Regions from separate parts of the Latilactobacillus parafuchuensis genome, predicted to be linked through region 1. Evidence: predicted binding sites of a transcription regulator. Region 1 holds the regulator's gene; each other region holds the start of a gene.
The links. Region 1 encodes NrdR, which represses ribonucleotide reductase genes. Its sites were predicted from a motif close to ACACNATATATNGTGT; they were not measured.

Region 1 (7,580 bases):
TAGCTTACACCACACCTATAGTTGACTGATTATCATACTGTACGGTGATTTAAACGCTTATTATTAATTATAGATTAACTTTACTTGCGTGTTTCTTACCATCACGACTGTAATTGCCAACTTCAGCAAAAATCGCATTAACAAACATGTCTGAGGCTTCTTCGACGGCATTGTCTTCACCGTATTTACGAACCGAGACCGTTGCTTCGGCCATTTCTTGATCCCCAACAACTAATGTATAAGGAATCTTGCTTGTTTGGGCTTCACGAATCTTATAACCCATTTTTTCGTTGCGATCATCGATCCGAACCCGTAAGCCCTTTTTAACCATAGCATCTTTAACGCCCTTAGCATATTCATAGTGCAAATCATTCTTAACGGGAATAATCACAGCTTGCGTTGGTGCTAACCAAGTTGGGAAAGCGCCTTTGTAGATTTCTGTTAAGTAAGCAGTAAAACGTTCTATCGTTGACACTAAGCCACGATGAATCATGACTGGACGGTGCATTTCACCATCTTCGCCGACATATTCAAGTTCAAAACGTTCTGGCAACATGAAATCTAATTGAATCGTTGACAATGTTTCTTCATTGCCAGTGGCCGTCTTCGTCTGAACATCTAACTTAGGACCGTAGAAGGCTGCTTCGCCTTCGGCTTCAACATAGTTCAAGCCCAAATCATCCATAGCACCCTTTAACATTGCTTGCGCCTTATTCCACATTTCGTCATCGTCAAAGTACTTTTCAGTATTCTTAGGATCACGATAGCTCAAACGGAAGGTGTAATCATTGATGTTAAAATCAGCATAAACTTGAATCATCAAGTTCAAGATTGATTTAAATTCATCTTTGATTTGGTCGGGACGAACAAAAGTATGCCCATCATTTAAAGTCATTTCACGAACCCGTTGTAAACCTGATAAGGCCCCTGATTTTTCATAACGGTGCATCATGCCAAGTTCAGCTAAGCGAATTGGTAATTCACGGTATGAACGAGGGTGATGTTTGTAAACTTGGATATGTGAAGGGCAGTTCATTGGGCGTAATTCAAGCATTTCACCATCACCCATGTCCATTGGTGGAAACATGTCTTCACGATAATGATCCCAATGACCTGATTGTTTGTATAAATCAAGGTTCGCTAAGATTGGCGTGTAAACAGGTTCGTAACCATTAGCGACTTCTTTGTCGATAATGTAGCGTTCGATTGTCCGTCGAATAGTGGCTCCGTTTGGTAACCAGTAAGGTAAGCCTGCCCCGACCTTAGGATCAACGAAGAATAAGTCTAATTGGTTCCCAATCACCCGGTGATCGCGTTCTTTCGCTTCTTGACGACGTTGTAAATCAGCTTCCAATTCAGCTTGTTTCGGATAAGCCGTCCCATAAACCCGTTGTAACATTTGGTTGCTTGATTTACCTTGCCAATAAGCACCGGCCACTGATAATAGTTCAAAGAATTTAACATCGCTGACTTTCGCCAACATTGGTGCTAAAGCAAAGTCTGAATAAGTCCCTAATTGATAAATGAGTACTTGATCAGCATCAACTTTATCTAATAATGCTAATTTATAAGTTTGGCCCGCAAATAAAGCTTTGGCATCGGTTTTAGCCATCATCACACGTTGAATGGCTTCACCTGATTGAATCAATTTGGCCATTGCTTTTTTAATATCGGGTAAATCAGTCACGGCTAATTGGCCGTTTTCATTGTCGGTATCATAAAAGAAACCATCTTCAGTAGCGTTGACTTCACCAAATTGCATTTCTGGATAACGTTGGTTTAAAACAGCTGCCAAAACAAACGCAGCGGTATTCCAAATTGCCTTCAAGCTGATTGCTTCATCATCTTTGGTGATGATTTCAATAGCCCCATCTTCTAAAAGTGGTTGGTGTAAATCGACCACTTCACCATTGAATTTACCAGCAACTGCTTTTTTAGCTAAGCTTGTACTAATTGATTTCGCAACATCGAATAAACTAGCTGCTTGTTCAAAAGTCTTCTTAGCACCATCTGGAAACGTTAATTGAATTTCTGCCATCTTTTGACACTCCTTTATTTTTGGTTATCAACAATAAAAAAAGTCCCTGAGATACATATAAAAATGTACCTCAGGGACGAATTGATTTCGCGGTTCCACCCATCTTGAGCTCAAAAATAATTGAACTCCAGCTTTAGCGTCTTTAACGGTAACGACCCGATCTTACGATAACTCTCAAAAAGTGGTCCATTAAATGTACTTTTGAAAAACTTTCAGCGCTGTTTTTCTCTCTGATCAATCCTGCATTCAATAGGTGTCTTTTATCATTGATTAAATTCATTAAACCACTTTCATCGGCGTTATGCAACCCCTAATCAGATTAATTTAACCGACGATTATGGCCGGATACTTCGACCTCTTTAGCCAAATAACGAACTCGTTGCATAATCCGCCCGGCTTTGACCGGTTCATTGTCCCCCCGTTGGCTGGTGGTTAGATGTTGTTCGAGTTCGTCCATCGTAAAGTTGGAACTGAAGAAAGTCGGTAATTGTTCTTGCATCCGATATTGCAAGATGATTCCAAGCACCTCATCCCGAATCCACGCGCTCAATGCATCGGCCCCAATGTCATCAATCATCAAAATTGGCGCTTTTTTAATGACGTTAACTTTATCTAGCACGTTATTTTGACCAATCGCATTTTTCATTTCAACCGCAAAGGTCGGAAAATGGATCAAGGTGGTTTCGAATCCGTCTAACGCGAGTTCATTGGCTAAAGCGCCTAGCAGATAAGTTTTACCAACCCCGAATTTACCACATAGGTATAAGCCTTGGTGGTAAATCGTTGGGGCGTTTTTGATATCCTCAATAAATTGTAGCGCCGTCACTAATGGTAACTTACGCTCATTGATATCGTATTGGGCTAAATTGGCATCCACAATATCTTTAGGCATATTAATCGATTTAACCCGGGCCTTTAAAGCTTGTTGTTCCCGCTGCTTCATTAGCGAGGCTGTTGGTTCATAACTCACATCAATAAAATGATTGATTAAAACCAGCTTAGGCGCGTATCCGGGCGCTAACGTCGTTTGCCCGTTGGCTAATTTCTGCTTTTCATTAACGTATTCGTAGATTTTAGCGGCGCTCCGCGTGACTGTTTCCTGCGTCAGCCGATCCTGATTCGCCTCAATAAAAGCTTGCACATCCGGATCTTGTAAGGCGGATTCAACCAATTGATTGAAACGTTGGTTTAACTGGCGACGATTCATCTGTTCGATGAGTCCTTTTTTCATATCTTCCATTATTCTCCCCGCCCTTCACGAATTTTTTTGAGCAATTGATCGACTTGATTCTGATCGGCCTTAGTTGTTGTTTCCTTGGGTGCCTGATAATCGGGTTGCGCCCACTTCGGCACGGTTTCTTGTTTCGTCGGTTTTGTTTGATAACGATTATTTTGTTTCGTCTTCGCTTTATCAGTTTGCGCCGTTTGGAACTGACGAATCTGCTGAATCGCATCAACCGGCGTTTGAACCCCTTTTTGCGCCCATTGATTAGCAATCCGGTCCAACAAGGCTTGCGTTAACCCTTCATAACGTTCAGTAATGTACGCCACTAAAATGTTGAGCACATCGTTACTAAAAATATAGCGTCCTTGCAAATCTTTTAGTGCCCGAATTTCATTTTTAGCGACGTAGCCGTGTTTTTTCTGCTTTAAATCGTTCAAATAATCGACCGGTAGATAGCGTTGGCTGTCTGTTAACCACTGCATTTCTTGTTCGTTAAACTTGGCCTGCTGCCCCTGCTTTTGTAATTCACTTAAGGTATATTTAGAATCAGTCGCTACTTTATTTTGAGCGGCGTGGCGGCGCGTATAGTTGCCCAGAACATTTTGTTCAAGCGCCTCCATATTCAACGTATTGTCTCTGGCATCCATCGTCGTGCCCATTAAGTTCGCGAGGGTTATTTCGTCTAAGCCGTAGAAATAATGTAAATTAAATAACCGTTGTTCATTGCGTAGCACTTCATCGGGTGAAATCTGCCGTTGCCCTAACACATCTTGCAACAGTTCCCAATCAAACGTCTGTAACTCAAGCGCGCTAAAACTAGGTTTATTCGGCGATTTCTGCTGATAAAGGCTCTTCGTTTCTGCCACGCCATCTGGTGTATTTAGCAAATGGTCATTTTGAACGTGGAAGACGGTTAAAAAGTTCTTACTGACTTCTTTATAATCTTGTGAACGTACCGGTTGGAGCTTAAACCGCTCCCGCAATTCGATAAACCGCTTCTCGCCAACCGATTCATACAACACAACGCTCAATAGATCGTCTTTAAAAAAAACATTTGGTTTCATTGGCGCGTATAGTTCATAAACCAATTGGCGGCCTGCTTCACCATTTTTTTGATACGTCCGGATTAAGCCTAATGCCTCTAATTTACTGCGGCCGTCATAGAACGCTGGTAAATCGACACTCAATAAATTCAATAGCGTTGCGTGGGTTTGAAATTGATGTTGGCTCGCAACATCCTTCACTTGGCTCCACAATAACAAATAAAGACTATAGGCAACGGCACCCATCAACGGTTGATACAAATACGTCACCACCGTTTGGTCGAAATCAGTTAAGTAGTTTGCTTTCGTCACCAAAAAGCCGTCTTTTGGACTTAAAAAATCAAATGCATCAGCCATAAAAACGTCCTTTCCTTATTTTGATTCTTTTGCTTTTTCTTTTTTCATCATGTCTTGTAATTCTTTCATGAAGACATTCATATCCTTGAATTGCCGATATACACTGGCAAAACGAATATAGGCAATCTCATCGATTTCTGGCAATAGTGCCATCACGTATTCACCGACTGCTTGTGACGACACTTCATTTTCACCTAATGCTCGAATTTTATTTTCGACATCGTCGACGATTTCCGTCATTTGTTCCATGGTAACCGGCCGCTTTTCAGCCGCCCGAATCAACCCACGCAATAACTTATCACGATTAAATTCTTCGCGCGTCCCGTTTTTCTTGATGACTAGTAATGGTGTTTGTTCAACGCGTTCAAACGTCGTAAACCGGAAGCGACAGTTTTCGCATTCACGACGACGACGGATAACTCGCCCCTCATCGGTTGGTCGACTGTCAATCACCCGTGAACTATTTTGATGACAATGCGGACATAACATAGTGACACCTTCTATTCTTAAATTAAGCTTTTATTTTAGTTTAGTATAAACCCATCTTATCCTAGTTATTATACCATGAACACGCAAATTCACTAAATGTTGAATCGTCAAAAATCCCGACCAAAGTTTAATTTAGTCGGGATTTTTTAACTAATCAGTGATTTTCGTTAATAAACTATTAATTTGCGCCTGCAGTATTGCTAACGACCCTTCATTCTCTAATATAAAATCGGCCCGCGCTCGCTTTTCAGCCAACGACAACTGACTATTGATTCGTAATTCAGCCGCTTCAGCTGTTAACTGATTACGGGCCATCAACCGTGCTAATTGCGTCGCATGTGAGACAGCGACCACAGCCACGCCATCAAATAATTCGGCGTACCCTTGTTCATACAACAACGGAATATCAACCACCACAACTGAGGCTTGCTTAATCGCGGCCATCTGTGCAATCAAGGCCTGGCGAATAACCGGTGCGGTAATCGCGTTCAACTGCGCTAAAGCTGTCGGTTGTCCAAAAACGAGTTGGCCTAATTTGTGACGATCGACCTGACCATCAATCACTAACGAGTCCCCAAAAGTGGAGGCAATTTGTTCTTTAACCGTTTGATTTTCCGCCATCACTTGATGGGCCACTTGATCCGCATCAATCACCGGTACGCCCAACGTCTTAAAAATGGTGGAAACTGCCGATTTGCCCGTCGCAATCCCGCCCGTTAACCCTAAAAAATAGGTCATTAACGCGCCTCTTTTCTAATCTGACAATGCGGACAAAAGTGAGTGCCACGTTGGGCGACCTTTATTTTTTCAATCGGCGTCTGACAACGTTCGCACGGTTCCCCTTTTTTACCATAGACATGTAACATCTCTTGAAAGGCACCAGCATGTCCGGTCGCGTTCAAAAAGGTGTTGACGGTGGTGCCCCCACTATTAATCGCTAATTGCAATTCAGTAATGATGTCATCGTGGAGTTTTTGAACTTCCGCTTGCGTTAATAAATCAGCCGGTGTTTCCGGATGAATCTGGCTCAACCACAATGTTTCATCCACATAAATATTACCTAAGCCGGTCACCACTTTTTGATCCAACAATAACGGTTTGATGGCTTTATGGTGTTTTTGTAACGCTTGATAAAACTGGTGCACGTCAAACGTCGCCGGTGTCGGTTCGGGGCCCAAGGTTTTCAGCCCAGCAACCGTCATTTCTTGGCCGGTTTCAATCAACTGCATCCGGCCAAATTTACGCGTGTCTAAATAACGTAATTGCGTCCCATCAGTCATCTCAAAAATCACGTGGGTGTGCTTGGTGACGGGTGCACTTTGATCATCCACTTCGTATTTACCTTCCATCCGCAGATGGCTAACGACCGTTAAATCGTGATCAAATCGAATCAATAAATATTTGCCCCGCCGATCGACACCGGTAATTTGCCGATCCACTAAGCCGTCTAAAAAGACTTCATCAGGATTAACGACAATTTTAGACCATAAAATTTGGATGTCTTTGACGGTTTTACCAATGACTAATTCCGCTAATCCACGCCGGACATTTTCAACCTCTGGTAATTCTGGCATTGTTTTCCACCTTATTTCTTAATGTCATACCAAGTGGGCCCAAAGCCACTTTCGACTTTCAGTGGCACGGCTAAACTAACCGCTGAATCCATCACACTCGGCACTAATTTTTGTAGGATTGGTATTTCTGCTTCTGGTGCTTCAAAAATCAATTCATCATGGACTTGTAATAACATTTTAGCTTGTAAGTTAGCCTTGGTTAATTCTTGTTGCATCAAAATCATGGCCACTTTGATAATATCGGCCGCACTACCTTGAATGGGCGTATTCATCGCAGTCCGTTCAGCAAATGACCGTAGATTAAAGCTTTTAGCGTGAATATCTGGTAAATACCGACGACGGTGAAAGAGGGTTTCAACGTACCCTTCTTCACGCGCTTTTTTGACAATATCGACCATAAACTGTTGGACACCCGGATATTGTTCAAAATAGGCTTCAATGAAGCTCTTAGCCTGCTGACGGGTAATCCCAATATTTTGTGATAACCCGTAGTCACTAATCCCGTAAACAATCCCGAAGTTCGTCGCTTTCGCTTGACGTCGCATATCCGGCGTGACTTGGTCCGCACTGGTTAAGCCAAAAATCTTCATCGCTGTATTGGCATGGATATCCCGATTTTCCTTAAAGGCTTCTTGCATGTTAACGTCACCCGAAATATGGGCTAAAACGCGCAATTCAATTTGGGAATAATCAGAAGAAAATAGTTGCCAACCCGGTTGACTAGGGACAAATGCTTGGCGAATCTTACGTCCTTCGGCCACCCGGACTGGAATGTTTTGCAAGTTAGGATCGACTGACGATAAACGGCCCGTTTGCGTTAAAGTCTGTAAATAACGCGTATGCACTTTATTGTC
Region 2 (7,580 bases), 520 kb from region 1:
TTGTAATTGTTGATAATAAAAAGTGCCAGTTAACTGTTGATTAAACGTCGTTTTGTCGATACGAATACTAGTCTGTTTAAAAATTTGTCCAATATTATCCACTAGACTGAAAGTTAAGAAACGTTCCGATAGTTCACTGCCAATGAAGAATTCTCGTTTGCCGACAGCCGCTAACAAAATGCGACGTCGACCGGAACCGGGAACGGTTGGCCCGGTTTCGCCAACGACGTGGACGATATTGGTGGCGATTAAGTCGTTGACAATCGCACCCGTAATCGCCTGGGTGATACCGGTCATCCGGGCGATATCGACTCGCGAAAGTGGGCCATGAATCGTGATAATTTTGATAATTTGCTTTTTTTGAGTTTGTCTTTTTTAGTATCACTCATAAAAGTTACCTCGCTTGATGTTGATAACTATGATAGCGCTTTAACTTTCTTTTAGCAATTAAAAAAGAATGATAATTGGTCTAGACTCTTGAAAATTAACAATGGGTGGACTAACATGAGCGTTGTAAGGAAATGAAGCGCTTTTATCGGCCGATAAAGTATATCTTAAATTTCTTTTAGAAATGAATGATCAAAGGAGGATATTTTCGTGAAGGATAAATCGACTTCTAAATTTAATAGTTTTATGGAACACTATTTAATGCCAGTTGCTGCTAAGCTAGGGGCCTACCAACCGCTGATTGCGATTCGTGATGGGATTACGCTTGCGATGCCACTCATTATCGTGGGGTCATTTTTCATGATTCTAGGTAGCTTTCCAGTGGTTGCTTGGACGGATTGGATTACGAATACAGCTAGTAATGGTACCAGCATTGCCGATGTTTTTAATAAAATCACCAATGGTTCATTTGGTTTACTTGGTCTAATTGGGACCTTTGGGATTGCATCGAGTTTTGCTGAACAGCATCACACTGATGGTAAATCAGCGGGGATCATTGCCGTTGCGTCATATTTTGTTGTGACGCCTAGTGTCATGAGTGCCGCTAAGGTGCCACTAGAAGGGATGCCTTATGGTTATTTAGGTTCAAAAGGGTTATTTATTGGGATTATCATTGGCCTACTGACTGGTTGGATTTTCCAATGGTTTATTAATCATAATATTCAAATTCATTTACCAGATACAGTACCACCAGCAGTTGCTCAAAGTTTTTCAGCATTAATTCCAGGCGCCGTCATTATCGCCTTATTTGGGCTTGTTTATGCCATTTTTGCCTGGGCTAATTGGGGTAACGTGCATGATCTATTATTAAATGTTTTTGCAACACCACTTGGTCTATTATCAGATACGCTTGGTGGCACGATTGTCGCCATTCTATTAAATAGTTGTTTCTGGTTCGTCGGCATTCATGGGGCTAATGTCATCAATAATATCATTCAACCACTTTGGTTGATGAATACTGATGCCAATCGCCTGCTCTTAAAAGCGGGTCATTTAGATATTGCCCATGGTGGTCATATTATTACACAGTCCTTCATAGATAACTTTGTTTATATGGGTGGCGGTGGTGCGACCCTTGGCTTAGTTTTAGCTCTTGGGATTATTGTTGCAACTCATCGAGCTTCTAAACAATCAACTCTATTAGCACCATTAACGATTACGCCTGGTTTATTCAACATCAATGAACCAACGATGTTTGGGTTGCCAGTAGTCTTAAATACGACTATTATCATTCCATTTATTGTCGCACCAATTGTCAACGCTATCATTACTTACGGTGCCATGGCTAGCGGGATTGTCCCACTAGGAACGGGTGCGGTTATTCCATGGACAATGCCACCAATTATTTCTGGCTTCTTAGCAACCAATAGCATTAACGGCTCACTGTTACAAATCGTTAATATTATTATTGATATTTTGCTTTACTTCCCATTCATGCTTTCTTTGAACAATCAACAAAAGATAGCTGAAGACAGCGAACAGAAAGCATCAAAAAATTAGGAAAATGGTGGTATAATCATGAAACGATTAATTAGTGCCGACAGTAGCGAAATACTCGCTATGAACGGTCAAGAACTAAAACAAAGTATTAAGGCGAGTGAAGGGCGCGTCGTACTCAGTGAAAATGTCGTCGTTCATGAACCAATGGACGGGATTACGACCTCTGAAATAGCGGCGGCATTCGGGGCGGATTTAATTTTATTGAACGCTTTAGATGTTTTGAAACCTCTAATTTTGGGACTCTATCCAGGTGAAGAAACCATGGCGACTGCCAAGGTGCATACCGATGGCACGATTATTCAACGATTACAGAAGTTAGTTGGTCGACCAATTGGGGTTAATTTAGAACCCGTCGATCCAGAGGCTGATATGGCTGAAAGTCGGTTAGTGATTCCAGAAGGTCGGATGGCGAGTGTTAAAACTTTTAAAGCGGCAGAACAATTAGGGCTGAACTTTATTGTTTTAACGGGTAATCCAGGAACTGGTGTGACGAATGAACAAATCGCCAAGAATATTAAATTAGCAAAAGAGAATTTCTCAGGGCTAATCATTGCTGGTAAGATGCACGGTGCTGGGGTTAACGAACCGGTTGTTAGTGAAACGGCCGTCAGCGCCTTTATTGAAGCTGGTGCTGATGTCATTTTAGTGCCCGCTGTGGGAACTGTCCCTGAATTTGATGATGCTGAACTTAAAGCAATCGTAAAACTTGCGCATCAACACGGTGTGTTAGTGATGAGTACGATTGGAACGAGCCAAGAGGGTTCTGGTTCACACTTTATCGAGGCCGTTGCGCTACGCAATAAGATTGCCGGCGTTGATATTCAACATATCGGTGACGCCGCGTGGGGCATTCAATCGCCAGTTGAAAATATTTTTGCACTTAGTCGGACCATTCGTGGTGATCGGCATGCGATTGTTCGAATGGCGCGTTCGATTAATCGATAGTTTATAACTAAAAGAATCATTGGTGTAACCACAAAAAAGAGTATCTGCTAAAAGGCAGGTACTCTTTTTGGATATTGATAGACTCAAAAGCTAAACAGCTTAGTCACTCTCTAAAATGTGTTCGTCATCACAGCTTCCTGTGCTTAGCGACGTTTCGCAAACAAAGTCTTAAAACCCAGACTTTATTCACGGAACTGGGCTAATGCTCAGAAGCTACCCGTGAGGACTCACATTCTTTAAAACGCGTTCCTGAGCTAACTTTTTCCGTCTAGCTATAAATGGCGAACCATGACTAAAGGACAGTCATAATTCGCCATTTTAGGCTATACTCAAAAGCTAAACAGCTTAGTCACTCTCTAGTGTTTTTAATCGTTCGTCGATCATGTTGATGACTTTTTTACGGTCTGTTTCGTTTTCGACGAAATCTAGTTGGTCGCCGTCGATTTGCATCTTAGGGCTTTCATCGTAGTCGTCATACCAAGCGTCGTAACGTTTGTTTAATTCCTTGTAATAATCATAGAGGGTTGGATCGTAATCTAATTGTTCATATGAACGACCGCGTTTTTGAATCCGTGAAAGCATGGTTTCGAAGCTGACCCGTACGTGAACGAGTAGGTCGGGGCGCTTTTTATGGGCAGCATAAGGTAATTCTTGCATCATGTTGTCCAATAATGAATCGTAAACTTGGACTTCAGTATCCGTTGCGCGACCTAAATCAGCATTCAAATGGAATAATAATGAATCTTCAAAAATTGAACGGTCTAAGATATTGTTATCATCAGCGTAAGCTTGTTTGATACTATCAAAACGTTTATTTAAGAAATAGATTTGAAGTAGGAAAGCGTATTTCTTAGGATCCTTATAAAATAATGGTAGGACCTCGTTATCGTCAACGGATTCATAAAAGGCTTTCGTGCCTAAATGATCGGATAAAAATTTAGTTAAGCTAGTTTTTCCTGCACCGATTGTGCCAGCAAGTACGAGCAATGTCATCAGTCTCCCTCTTTTAACTGCAAATTGTGGTAATCTATTGGTTATTATACAACATATAGTGTTAATTGAGCAAAGCTCACTAGAATATTCTAGCATTTTCGGGTTAAAAAGCAATCTTTGTTTAACTTATTTATAGTGAGCTATTTTTACGATTCAAATAGTGTTAAAATTAATTAATGATAATGAATCACTTTGGGAGGACTAATAAAAGGTGGACAATACTAATATCTATCTGATGCAATCAGATTGTGAAAAATATGATTTACTGCTTGATATCGCTAGTTTAAAGCGCGATGAACTACCGGTCAAAAAGCGGATTGAACTCTCTAGAAGCAATGATCCATTAGTTGATGACGTTAATTTAAAACAAGTTGCGACACTTTTGAATCGCAATTATGGCAGTTTATATAATATGTATATGAGTATTGTCGACGATTTGAAAAAAATTGTGGGCCAAGATACGGAAGAAACACAGCTGCTATTTAGTGTGCCGTCTGATGTTTATCACTTTTCATTGGTCAGCAAGTCCGATGTTTATGATTTCGTAAAAATATTATTGACTGGTGAAGAAATGGGCTTCCAGACGTTCTGGGAGGACCATAATAGTAGTAAAGCAACAGTTTTACGCCATCTGAAGAGTTTACGGGATTTCATCCGTTCTTTTGATGTCCGGATTTTTTATGACCCAATCCGCTTAGAAGGCGATGAAAGTACGATTCGTTTAATCTTGATTATGCTTTTCTGGATGGCAACGGATGGTCATTCTTGGCCATTCGAAGCAATCGATCGTGGCGATGCCCTAGAAGCGTTTGATGTGACCGTTGAACGCTTCCAATTAGCGCAACCTAATTTATTAACGCGTGAAATCGGTGGTTACGCGATGGCCGTGATTTACCATCGTGTAATGCAAAAGAAGTTTATTAAAGACACCTCGGCCCAAGATATTATTCGGTACCCAGTGCCTAATATGACGCACGAATTTATGGTGCGGCCATTTACCCGCGAAGCAATCCGGATGCGTAGTATTTTAGCGCAGATGACGGATCAAGAAGCCATGTTAGAATCGTTGAACATGTATTATACGTTTAATTTTAGTCCCATCTTTTTGCATAGCGAGAACCGGTATGCCTTGGCTGATGGCGAACAACATACGCGCTATGTGCCTGAAATTAATCAGTTTGTCTCAGATTTTGTTGATCGGATTCCGTTAAATGTTCATTATTTCTTAAAATTAGATGACGCAGAAGTCGATATTTTGAAACGGACGCTAATCGCGATGACGGCTTCAACTTATATTTATAAAAAAGACGTGACGTCGCGGGTTAACCGTTTCTTATTAGATGCCAATTTGAATTTAAAAGAGGATCAACTCTTGAAACGGGACGTTGAAGATACGGTTGATCATTTATTCATGAATAGTGATGTTGCTTTCTTAAAAGACATGCATGATGAAATCGTTAATGGTTACTACAACGTTTTCATACAGCTCATCCAACAGCGAGCACCATTACACCGGGTCAACGTTGTTTTAGTGGCCGAACAATCTTACATGGGTTATTTAGATCTATTAACGGATTTAAAGGGGATTCGCTACGTCAATATCAGTATGCAAGATGCGGATTTGAAAGACGCCGATATGATTATTACTACGTCCAGTATTGAACTACCAGACGACGTTAATCCACAAGCGGTGATGTTTAAATGGCGTCGGAACGCGGATAGTGACCATTATGGTCGGATGTATGGCATTCTACGTGAACTTTGGTTACAAAAATCAACAGAATGTGATTGAATTTAATTCGTAAATAGGTTATGCTATGGTCAAGATTTAAACACGCGAATAAGCGCCTATATGGATTTACAGAGAAGTGGCGGTCGGTGCAAGCCATCAAATCCAACATTCCAGCGCAATAGTGGGTAGTGAACAGCTACACGGCTCCTGACCGTTATCAGCAATGAAGGGCACCAGTCTTTAGTGACGGGTGAACTTGGGTGGTACCGCGAATGTGAAGTCTTTTCGTCCCAATTTTAGGGGATGAGAAGGCTTTTTTTGTATAATTTTTTTAAAAAGGGAGCGATTTAGATGTTAGATATCAAAGTAATCCGCGACAACGCACAATGGGCTAAAGACAAATTAGCAACTCGGGGCATTAAAGCTGCAGAAGTCGATGAAGTAATTGCACTTGATGAAAAACGCCGGGCTTTAATCGTTGAGACCGAAGAATTAAAGCAACAAAGAAATAAGGCTTCCGAAGCAATCGCCGTTGCCAAACGGAACAAAGAAGATGCAACTGAACAAATCAACGCGATGAAGAATGTCGGTGGCCAAATCAAAGCATTGGATGAAGCCTTAGCGGCGGTTAAAGAACAAGTTGATTACATCTTAGTTCGCTTGCCTAACTTCCCAGCCGATTCAGCACCTGTCGGACCAGACGAAAGTTTTAGCCGTGAAGAACGCAAATGGGAAACACCACGTCAATTTGATTTTGAACCAAAAGCCCATTGGGATTTAGGCGAAAAATTGGGCATTTTAGATTTTGAACGTGCCGCTAAAGTTTCTGGCAGTCGTTTCGTTTACTATCGTGGTGCCGGTGCACGTCTAGAACGAGCCGTTTATAACTTCATGTTGGACCAACACGCTGAAGAAGGCTATGAAGAAATGATCACGCCTTATTTAGTTAACAACGAATCAATGTTTGGGACTGGTCAATTCCCTAAGTTTACTGAAGATGTGTACACCATGACCAATGAAGGCGAACCAATGACTTTGATTCCAACGGCTGAAGTCCCATTAACGAACTTTTACCGCGATGAAATCTTAGACGCCGCGCAATTACCAACTTATTTCACCGCTTTATCACCCGCTTTCCGTTCAGAAGCTGGTAGTGCTGGCCGTGATACGCGGGGATTAATCCGGATGCACCAATTTAACAAGGTTGAAATGGTTAAGTTCACGCGTCCTGAAGAATCATTTAACGAACTTGAAAAAATGACTGGCGATGCTGAAAATATTTTGAAGAAATTAAACTTACCATATCACGTGATTACGTTAGCGACTGGTGATGCTAGCTTTACCGCCGCTAAAACGTACGATGTTGAAGTTTGGTTACCTGCCCAAAATACGTATCGTGAAATCTCAAGTTGTTCAGATTGTACTGACTTCCAAGCACGCCGCGCCCAAATTCGTTATCGTGACGAAGACGGCCGTGTTAACTTGGTCCACACCCTGAATGGTTCAGGTTTAGCAGTCGGCCGGACAGTGGCCGCTATTTTAGAAAACTACCAAAACGAAGACGGCAGCGTCACAATCCCAGAAGTACTAGTCCCATACATGGGCGGCATGACAAAGATAGAAAAGAAATAGAGCGCTAACGACATGCGGTTAAGTTTTGAGCATTAGCCTAGCTTCGTGAATAAAGTCCGGGTTATGGACTTTGTTTGCGAAGCGTCGCTAAGCACAGAAACTTGCATGGAAAAGCGCGTTTAAATAGAGCGTGACTGAGCTGGTCAACTTCTGAATATAGCCTAAAATACCGAATTATGACTGACCTTTAGTCATGGTTCGGTATTTGTAGCTAGACGGAAGAAGTTAGCTCAGGAACGCGTTTAGAGCGCTAATCCGAGTTGGTCCTTCCTAAAATAAGCAACAACTTAAAAAGTGAATACATTGTATTCACTTTTTTTAAGCGCTATAA
Region 3 (7,580 bases), 180 kb from region 1:
AAGGCGATTGAAAACCACTTCGCTTGTTTCTTAATATTGCTGTAACCATCTTTATTATTTTCAAACCCCACGACGATGAAGGGTTCATTATCACCCGAGCGGATTGAGCCTGAATAACTAATTTTATTATCGGTATGCACCGTCAATTTCAAAAGACTGTGCCGATTACCCCGTTTGGTATTGAGCTTGGTCACTAACTGATCAAACCGATTTTGAGTCGCACTACTGCCCGGAATAAAAATCACCGGGGACATCCGTGAATCATGTCGTTTGGCTAACGTGGTCACATTTTGATGCGTCCATTTCGCAGCTGGCCAAAGTAGCGCACCTACGCCGATTACCCCCGCTAATAAACAAATTAAACTCCATTTTTTAACCGTTTTTGACATCGTGGCCACCCCCTTGTTCATTTAACCGATTAGCGCATTGAACAAACGGCCGATAAATCAGCACGCCAATCACAATATTCAACAAGACGACTGCCAGTGCGCCCCAGTTGCCATTAGTACCGACAAACGCCTGCAATAAGCTAGGCGTCCCCAACGGCACGTTATACACAACTGCCGGTATTAAGTGGCACGCAATCGCCAGTGCCGCCACGCCCATGTTGACTAAGGGCACTAATAGAAACGGAATGAGATACAAACCATTCCCTAAAATCGGTAATCCGACTAACACCGTGCTATTAAAGTTAAATAAGACCGGCAATAAAGACCACCGGCTAATCAGATGTTGATTAGTTTGGCGGCTAAATAAGAAGATGGCAATGATCAATGCCAACGTGCCTCCGGTGCCCCCAATGGCGCCAAACGGTTCATAAAGCGTGCCTAGTGAGAACGGATAAGGCACATTCCAAATTGAATGGTGTGCCAAGGCATAATTCAAATTAGCATTGGTCGCAATCCCGTCTCGTCCGAACTGCGCTAATGTCGGCATGCTCGTTAAACCAAAGAACGTTAGAACACTTGCCAACAGAGTCACACCCAGCGTAAACGGCAAGGTCGCTTGGTTAGCATTCACCGATTGTAATTTTAAGATCACTTGATCCGGTAACACCGAAATCGCCAACCAATTCAACAATAAACTCAATAAGACAGCGATACTTAATACTAAAATAATCGCGCCAATTGAATCAAGCGTCCGACTCAAGGTCGCCTCCGCTAAAACCGGTGTTTGCCGTTGTTGATGGGCCAATTTTTTGAACGCGAAACCGACTAAATAACCGACTAATAGCCCCATAAACAGGCCACCCATACCCAACATGCCTTGAGTAAACGTCAATTCATTGTTGGCCGTGTAGCGGACCGCCAACATTAAATAGGCTAACAAGCCGGTCAGTCCCGCCAGTTGTTCATCTCGTGCATAATACTTGGCCGTATAGCGCGCCATACTGAATGCGGCCAGTGCAGCGATAATCCCCAACGTGAGTCCCGTTAAATGGTTAAAAATAATTGCCAAAAATTGGTGTTTGCCCAACCACGTTGACCAATTAAAAATGGTCGCTAAAAAACTATCGCGATTTAACACCGTTAATTGAATCACCTGACTTAAACTACCGACTAACACAAACGGAAATAATAACATTAAATTTTTTTGCAAAACTTGGTATAAACCGTGTTGCCGCAAACGCAATATCCAGTGAACTAACCAATCATTATTAACCATGTTTTCCCCAACTTCCTAACCCTCGATATACCTTGGCTTCATTCTAGCGGAAATCATCATATTTTGCACTGATTAATACCGTTCAAGACGATCACAATTGCACTTCAACAAAAAATAGCCAATTATCTTTAATACTAAGATAATTGGCTATTTTTCATAACGAATACTCAAAAGCCTGACCAACTCGAGTTAGCACTCATTTCCTTAACGTGTTTTTGAGTTGCAACAACTTCCGCTTAACCTAAAATCGCCAATTATCTTAAGTTCAAGATAACCGGCGATTTTCTGTTAATGCTCAGTTGCTAACCGCAACTCAACACACTCATTTCTTTAACGCGATCCTGCGCTAGCTTCTTCCGTCTAGCGACGCCTATCAAATCATGACCAAAAATCCGGTCATAATTTGATAGGCTAGGCTATACTCAGAAGCTGAACAGCTCAGTCGCGCTCATTTTTCTTTAACGTGCTTCTCGAACAGCCTTTTCCGGTTAACTACAGGTTTCAAATCATGGTTAAAACCGACCATAATTCGTATCCTTAGGTTAATCCTCAAAGCCTACCCGTTCGAATCAGCGCTTATTTTCTTTAACGCGCTTCTACACACAAGCTCTTCCGCTTAGCTACGTCTGGTGAACAAAGCCCACAACTCGGACTTCATTCACCAGACTAGGCTAATGCTCAGAACCTAACCGTGTGCAGTCAGCGCTTATTTTTCTTTAACGCGCTTCTCGAACAGCATTTTCCGGTTAACTACAGGATTCAAATCATGGTTAAAACCGACCATAATTCGTATCCTTAGGTTAATCCTCAAAGCCTACCCGTTCGAATCAGCGCTTATTTTTTTATAATCCGCACTTTAGTTGGATGCCGCAATTTGTGCAGGTGCTGCAGCCGCCTATTTCTTGGATGGTGCCTTTTTTACAGATTGGGCACGGGTTGCCGATTGCGAGTGGATCATTTTCGTCCACGACTGGCAATTCAGGTGCTGTCGTCGTTTGCTTATCCGCCTTTGCTTGATCGTCGTCTTTCAAAATTAGAACTTGTGAATCGCGACTGCCATCGACGTAGACTGTGCCCCCTTTAGCCCCACCGAAGTAGAGCGCCTTATAGATATCGGAGACTTGATCAACCCGGTAACCGCGTGGTGCGTTAACTGTTTTAGAAATCGAACTATCGACCCAGCGTTGAATCGTGCATTGCACGCTGACGTGCGCTTCTGGTGATAAGGACATCGCCGAGACAAAATAATCAGGTAAATGTTGCGCATCGGCTTCTGGATGTTGGGCTAAATAATCTTCAACAATCTGGGCGTTAACTTCGATAAACTTACCAAGCCGTCCACTTCTGAAATACGAAAATGAGAAGTACGGTTCAAGACCAGTTGAAACACCGACCATCGTGCCCGTTGACCCCGTTGGTGCGACGGTTAAGAGATGCGAATTTCGAATCCCATATTTTAAAATATCAGCTTTCAATGTTTCTGGCATTTGCCGCATATAACCGGTTTCGATAAAGCGTTGGCGTAATGCGCTTGTCTCGACTTCAGTCTTGCCGACTAAGAATGGGAAACTGCCTTTTTCTTTAGCCAATTCAACTGAAGTTTCGTAAGCTGTCACCGCAATTTTTTCGAAAACTTGATCAATTAATCGATTACCTTGGCTAGAACCGTACTTTTGACCGCAATCAATCAACAAATCTGCTAAGCCCATCACACCCAAACCAACCCGGCGTTCATGTTTGGCTTGAATTTCATTTTTATCGAAGAAATACGGCGTCGCATCAATCACGTTATCTTGGAACCGCACACTATTCTTCACGGTTTGCGCTAATTTCTCGAAATCGACGGTTTGCGTTTGCTTGTTCACCATGTTGGCCAAATTGATTGACGCTAAATTACAGACCGAATAGGGTGTTAGCGGCTGTTCGCCACACGGATTAGTCGCAACCACCTTTTGACCGTAAGCCGTCGCATTGGTCATCGCATTGGCATTATCGATGAAGAAAATCCCGGGTTCTGCTGAATAGGTCGCACAAGTCGTGATCAAATCCCACAATTGACGGGCTTTAATGGTTTGATAAACATGCACCGCGTGGCCTTGAGCCACCCATTCGCGCACATCGCCACAGTCTTGCCATTGCGTATCATAAACCTGCATTTCGGCTTGATCGTAATGGGCCACATCAGGGAAGCGTAATTGATAGTCGCCATCGCTAATCACCGCGTCCATGAATTCTTTAGTGATGCAGACCGAAATATTAGCGCCAGATAAAAAGTCCTTATCGCGCACGTCGTAAGTCCCATTTAAGGTTAACTTTTGTTGGAGTCGTTGGATTTGTTCCGCCGGTAAATCAGTTTTCTTAGCCAATAGAAATTCAGTGTATTCTTTTTCAGCTGGATCAAGTGGCGTGAAAACTAATTTTTCATCAATCAATTCTTTGATGATTGGATTCGTGTTTTCCGCTTGAATTTTACGTAAAACATCTGGATTTTGCATCTTTGATAAAATAAATTCAAAAATATCGGGATGCCAATCCGCCATCATAATCATTTGCGCACCACGCCGACTGCCACCTTGTTGGACTAGTTGCGTTAAATTGGCTAAATCATTTAACCACGATACGGCGCCGGATGATTTACCGTTGACGCCCCGGACAATCGTATCCTTCGGCCGCAATGTTGAACCGTTCGTCCCGACTCCGCCACCACGACTCATAATTTCCATGACTTCTTGTCGGTGTTTGGCTAAGCCTTCGCGTGAATCCGCGATAAATGGCATCACATAACAATTAAAATAAGTCGCTTGCGACTGTGTGCCAGAACCGTATAACACTCGACCAGCCGGGATTAAATCTTGATTTAACAATAATTTGTAGAACGTTTGTTGCATCTGCTCTTGGTGTTTTGTTTCTTGGCGCGCCATTTCGGTTGAAACCCGTTTGGCAATTTGTTCGTAGAATAATTCTAACGGTTTTTCAACCGCTAACCGGTCGCGCATCACTAGGCCAGTCGTAGCTTCTTGAGTATTCGTTAAACTGCTCCGATAATCTGGTGTGACCTCAATCGTCAATTGATCACCTTCGATGGCGGTCACAAACCCCAACCCTTTAGTTGGATAAGTCGGATCCGGATTCGTGGTCAGCACCACTAAATCACCAACCGTGATTGTTTCGCCACTAATATCTTTATAAGCATAGCGATCGAGCATAATCATCCGCGAAATCCCGTCGAACGTCATCTGCATGTCAGGCGTAATCGGAAAGATCACTGGAAATTGTTGAATATCTTGGTTCAATTTATCAATATTAACTGTTGCTTCAATTGTCATCGTTAGTAGCCTCCAAATAAAAAAGACACAACATATTGTGTCTTTAATAAATTCTACTACCCTATACAGATATTTTCAACCAATTATCGCATAATTTTAGCGTTGACATTTCTCTTCAAAAATAAGACTACCACAAATCTTAACTGAGAAGCACAATCAGTTGGCGACAATTTAACCTACCGAAACTGATTGTGTGCTAACGTTATATTTATTTGACGGATTGGACGGATTGCCGCGATTTTTTGAGAAAATAAAAAAGCGCAAGTAGCGCGCTTTAGTCCTCAATCAATCCTATTGGGCTGACCAGTTATAACTTCTTTAAAATCGCAATAACATTAGCATAGTCGTCTTCGCTAAAAGAAATATGAAATATTTGTTCTGTTGGTGCCATAATATCAACAAGATCATTATAGAGTCTCTTATGTTTATTCAGAATTGCCGTCAAATGAATATTATTAGGAATCAAATCGTGGTTTCTTATTCTTTGAATATTACACGCAATATGAATAAATAACCCTAATTCCTGATCTTGAGACAGTCCACCAGTTAATTGTTTAATCTTTTTTACCGCCGGTGGCAAGACGGCCTTAAGAGCTTCAATATCCAGCCCTATCAATTGTTCTGATAAATAATCATAAATTAACGCATAATCAACAACATCTGGTGCCTCGATTTCTTCAGTAGCAATCAATAAACTTAGTTTGTCCTTTGGCGTTTCAAATAATTTGGAAATTGAAATATAAGGAATCCCGTGCAACTCAGGGTTATAGGTCCCGATGACATAGAGAATATCGTGCGCCTTTTTTAAATGATTCACCTTACTAATTAAATTGGTACGATCACTCGTTGCGAGCGGTACAACACTAATATCGTTCATTTTGATATTCTCTTCTAAATAATTTTTAATTTGCAAGGCCCCACCATGACCACTCATACATAATGTAATAATCACTTTGGTATTTTGCGATTTATGATAATCAGAACGCAATAAATCATAACTGCCTTGATAACTATCTAACACATCCGAATATAATTCATCTAAAGTTGAAACACTGGTAGCTTTATGTGCCACATCAAGTACAATCAACGCGCCTGGAATTTGTACAGTCTTAATTCTAATGCCCGTTTCAAGCGCAATTGACTCGGCTAACTTCTTAAGCGATCCCATATCGTAAAGCATGAGAATGCCTTGGCCCTGATCAATTTCCCTAACTAACATTTTTAATTCTTCAAAAGCGCTATGCATATCTTTGTCCAAGGCCAGGTCATAGGAAAACGTATTTTTAACATCCACTAATGTATTCACCATATTAACAGTAGCTGTAGCCGTGCCTTCCCCATGCGTTGCCACTAAAACGACCGGCTTTTGAGTATCATTCGACTGTGAATATTCTTCCGAAATAAACATTGCTATAAATAAAGCCTCATCACTTGACAGGCTTACATCCATCTCGTGATTAATAACGGTAACTAGGTCTTCGCTAAGACCGTATTCAATACTCGCCCGATCAATAAAGCCTTCCACGTTGTTATCTACAAACGGATACGGTTTGTGTTTATTTTTAAGACTGGTAGCAATATGCAGACACAAACCATAATACACCGATGTTGGGAAGACACGGCCCAATTTTTCTGACGCACCAATTAGAAAAGCATTGACGCTTTTTACAATCCGCGCATCCACCACTTTACTAATTGATTCGATATTGACTGGACTGTCCGCTAAACTTTGGTTAACCGCCTGTAAATCTTTTTTTAGATCCGCGTTTAGAATCGCATTAATGGCTTCGTTAGAAACACCTTGCATTCGGAGTAATCTAATTTTTTCTTCCAATCGACCGTAGATGGAGAATTCTTCACCATTAGGGGTACTTGTTGTCCGCGTTTTTGTCATATTTTCTTCTGTAAAGGTATAAGAATAGTCGTGTGGAATCAACTTTTCAACTTCATCACGCCGTTCTTTATAAAATAAAAAGCCTTTGCGAATATAGGCCGGAAAATCATTTAAATAAACGTATAAATCCGGTGTATCTCCTTCAAATTCTCTAACAAATGCATTCGCACAACCTAGCTTAATATCCGTCTTCAGTTGTTTAATATTATTATCACACTTATATAATAAAAGGCAGCGTAAAACTTCTGCATTTAATTTAATCGTCTTTTTCACTTTTGTGGCTTCATTTTTCAAAAAGCGTTGAATGACAGCTAAACGATCTTCCAAAGCCCATTTCGCTAATGATGCTAGATTAATTCTAATCGCAAAACGCGACGCTATCATTTCTAATTGGCTCTTCCCAATTGAATCATTAGTTGCACAAATCACGATAATATCAGATAGTTTCTCTGATTCATTTGACAGCATCTCATAAAATCGATCTTTAGATTTCGAGGGCAGATGATCAATATGGTCGATAAATAGAACCCCGTTTTTCGCTTGGGTCACCGCACTTTCACTATTCGTATTTTCGCCAAATAGACGTTCATCCAGTTCATCTTTATTATCATAATTTCGACAATTAACTTTAATATAGGGGGCATCCTGTTTAATAACGTCATTTTCGATTGCAAAATCATACATCAGTGCTGAAA

Region 2: ACVPPQ_RS05535 (deoxynucleoside kinase) is a predicted target of NrdR. The motif match lies at 3,932-3,947, and genes of this name have one in related genera.
Region 3: ACVPPQ_RS07075 (vitamin B12-dependent ribonucleotide reductase) is a predicted target of NrdR. The motif match lies at 5,017-5,032, and genes of this name have one in related genera.

The regions. Positions count from the first base shown of each region.
Region 1 is NZ_CM143875.1:1,622,989-1,630,568, reverse strand. Features, by position in the region: gene thrS (threonine--tRNA ligase) at 68-2,038, opposite strand; gene dnaI (primosomal protein DnaI) at 2,358-3,278, opposite strand; gene ACVPPQ_RS08015 (replication initiation and membrane attachment family protein) at 3,278-4,663, opposite strand; gene nrdR (transcriptional regulator NrdR) at 4,679-5,152, opposite strand; gene coaE (dephospho-CoA kinase) at 5,303-5,890, opposite strand; gene mutM (DNA-formamidopyrimidine glycosylase) at 5,890-6,726, opposite strand; gene polA (DNA polymerase I) at 6,738-7,580, opposite strand, start outside.
Region 2 is NZ_CM143875.1:1,101,204-1,108,783, forward strand. Features, by position in the region: gene ACVPPQ_RS05520 (ROK family protein) at 1-297, opposite strand, end outside; gene ACVPPQ_RS05525 (PTS sugar transporter subunit IIC) at 634-1,947, shown strand; gene ACVPPQ_RS05530 (DUF7916 family protein) at 1,963-2,892, shown strand; gene ACVPPQ_RS05535 (deoxynucleoside kinase) at 3,238-3,885, opposite strand; gene ACVPPQ_RS05540 (helix-turn-helix domain-containing protein) at 4,097-5,677, shown strand; gene serS (serine--tRNA ligase) at 5,969-7,249, shown strand.
Region 3 is NZ_CM143875.1:1,443,646-1,451,225, reverse strand. Features, by position in the region: gene ACVPPQ_RS07085 (alpha/beta hydrolase) at 1-389, opposite strand, end outside; gene ACVPPQ_RS07080 (PTS transporter subunit EIIC) at 373-1,665, opposite strand; gene ACVPPQ_RS07075 (vitamin B12-dependent ribonucleotide reductase) at 2,508-4,991, opposite strand; gene ACVPPQ_RS07070 (PRD domain-containing protein) at 5,299-7,580, opposite strand, start outside.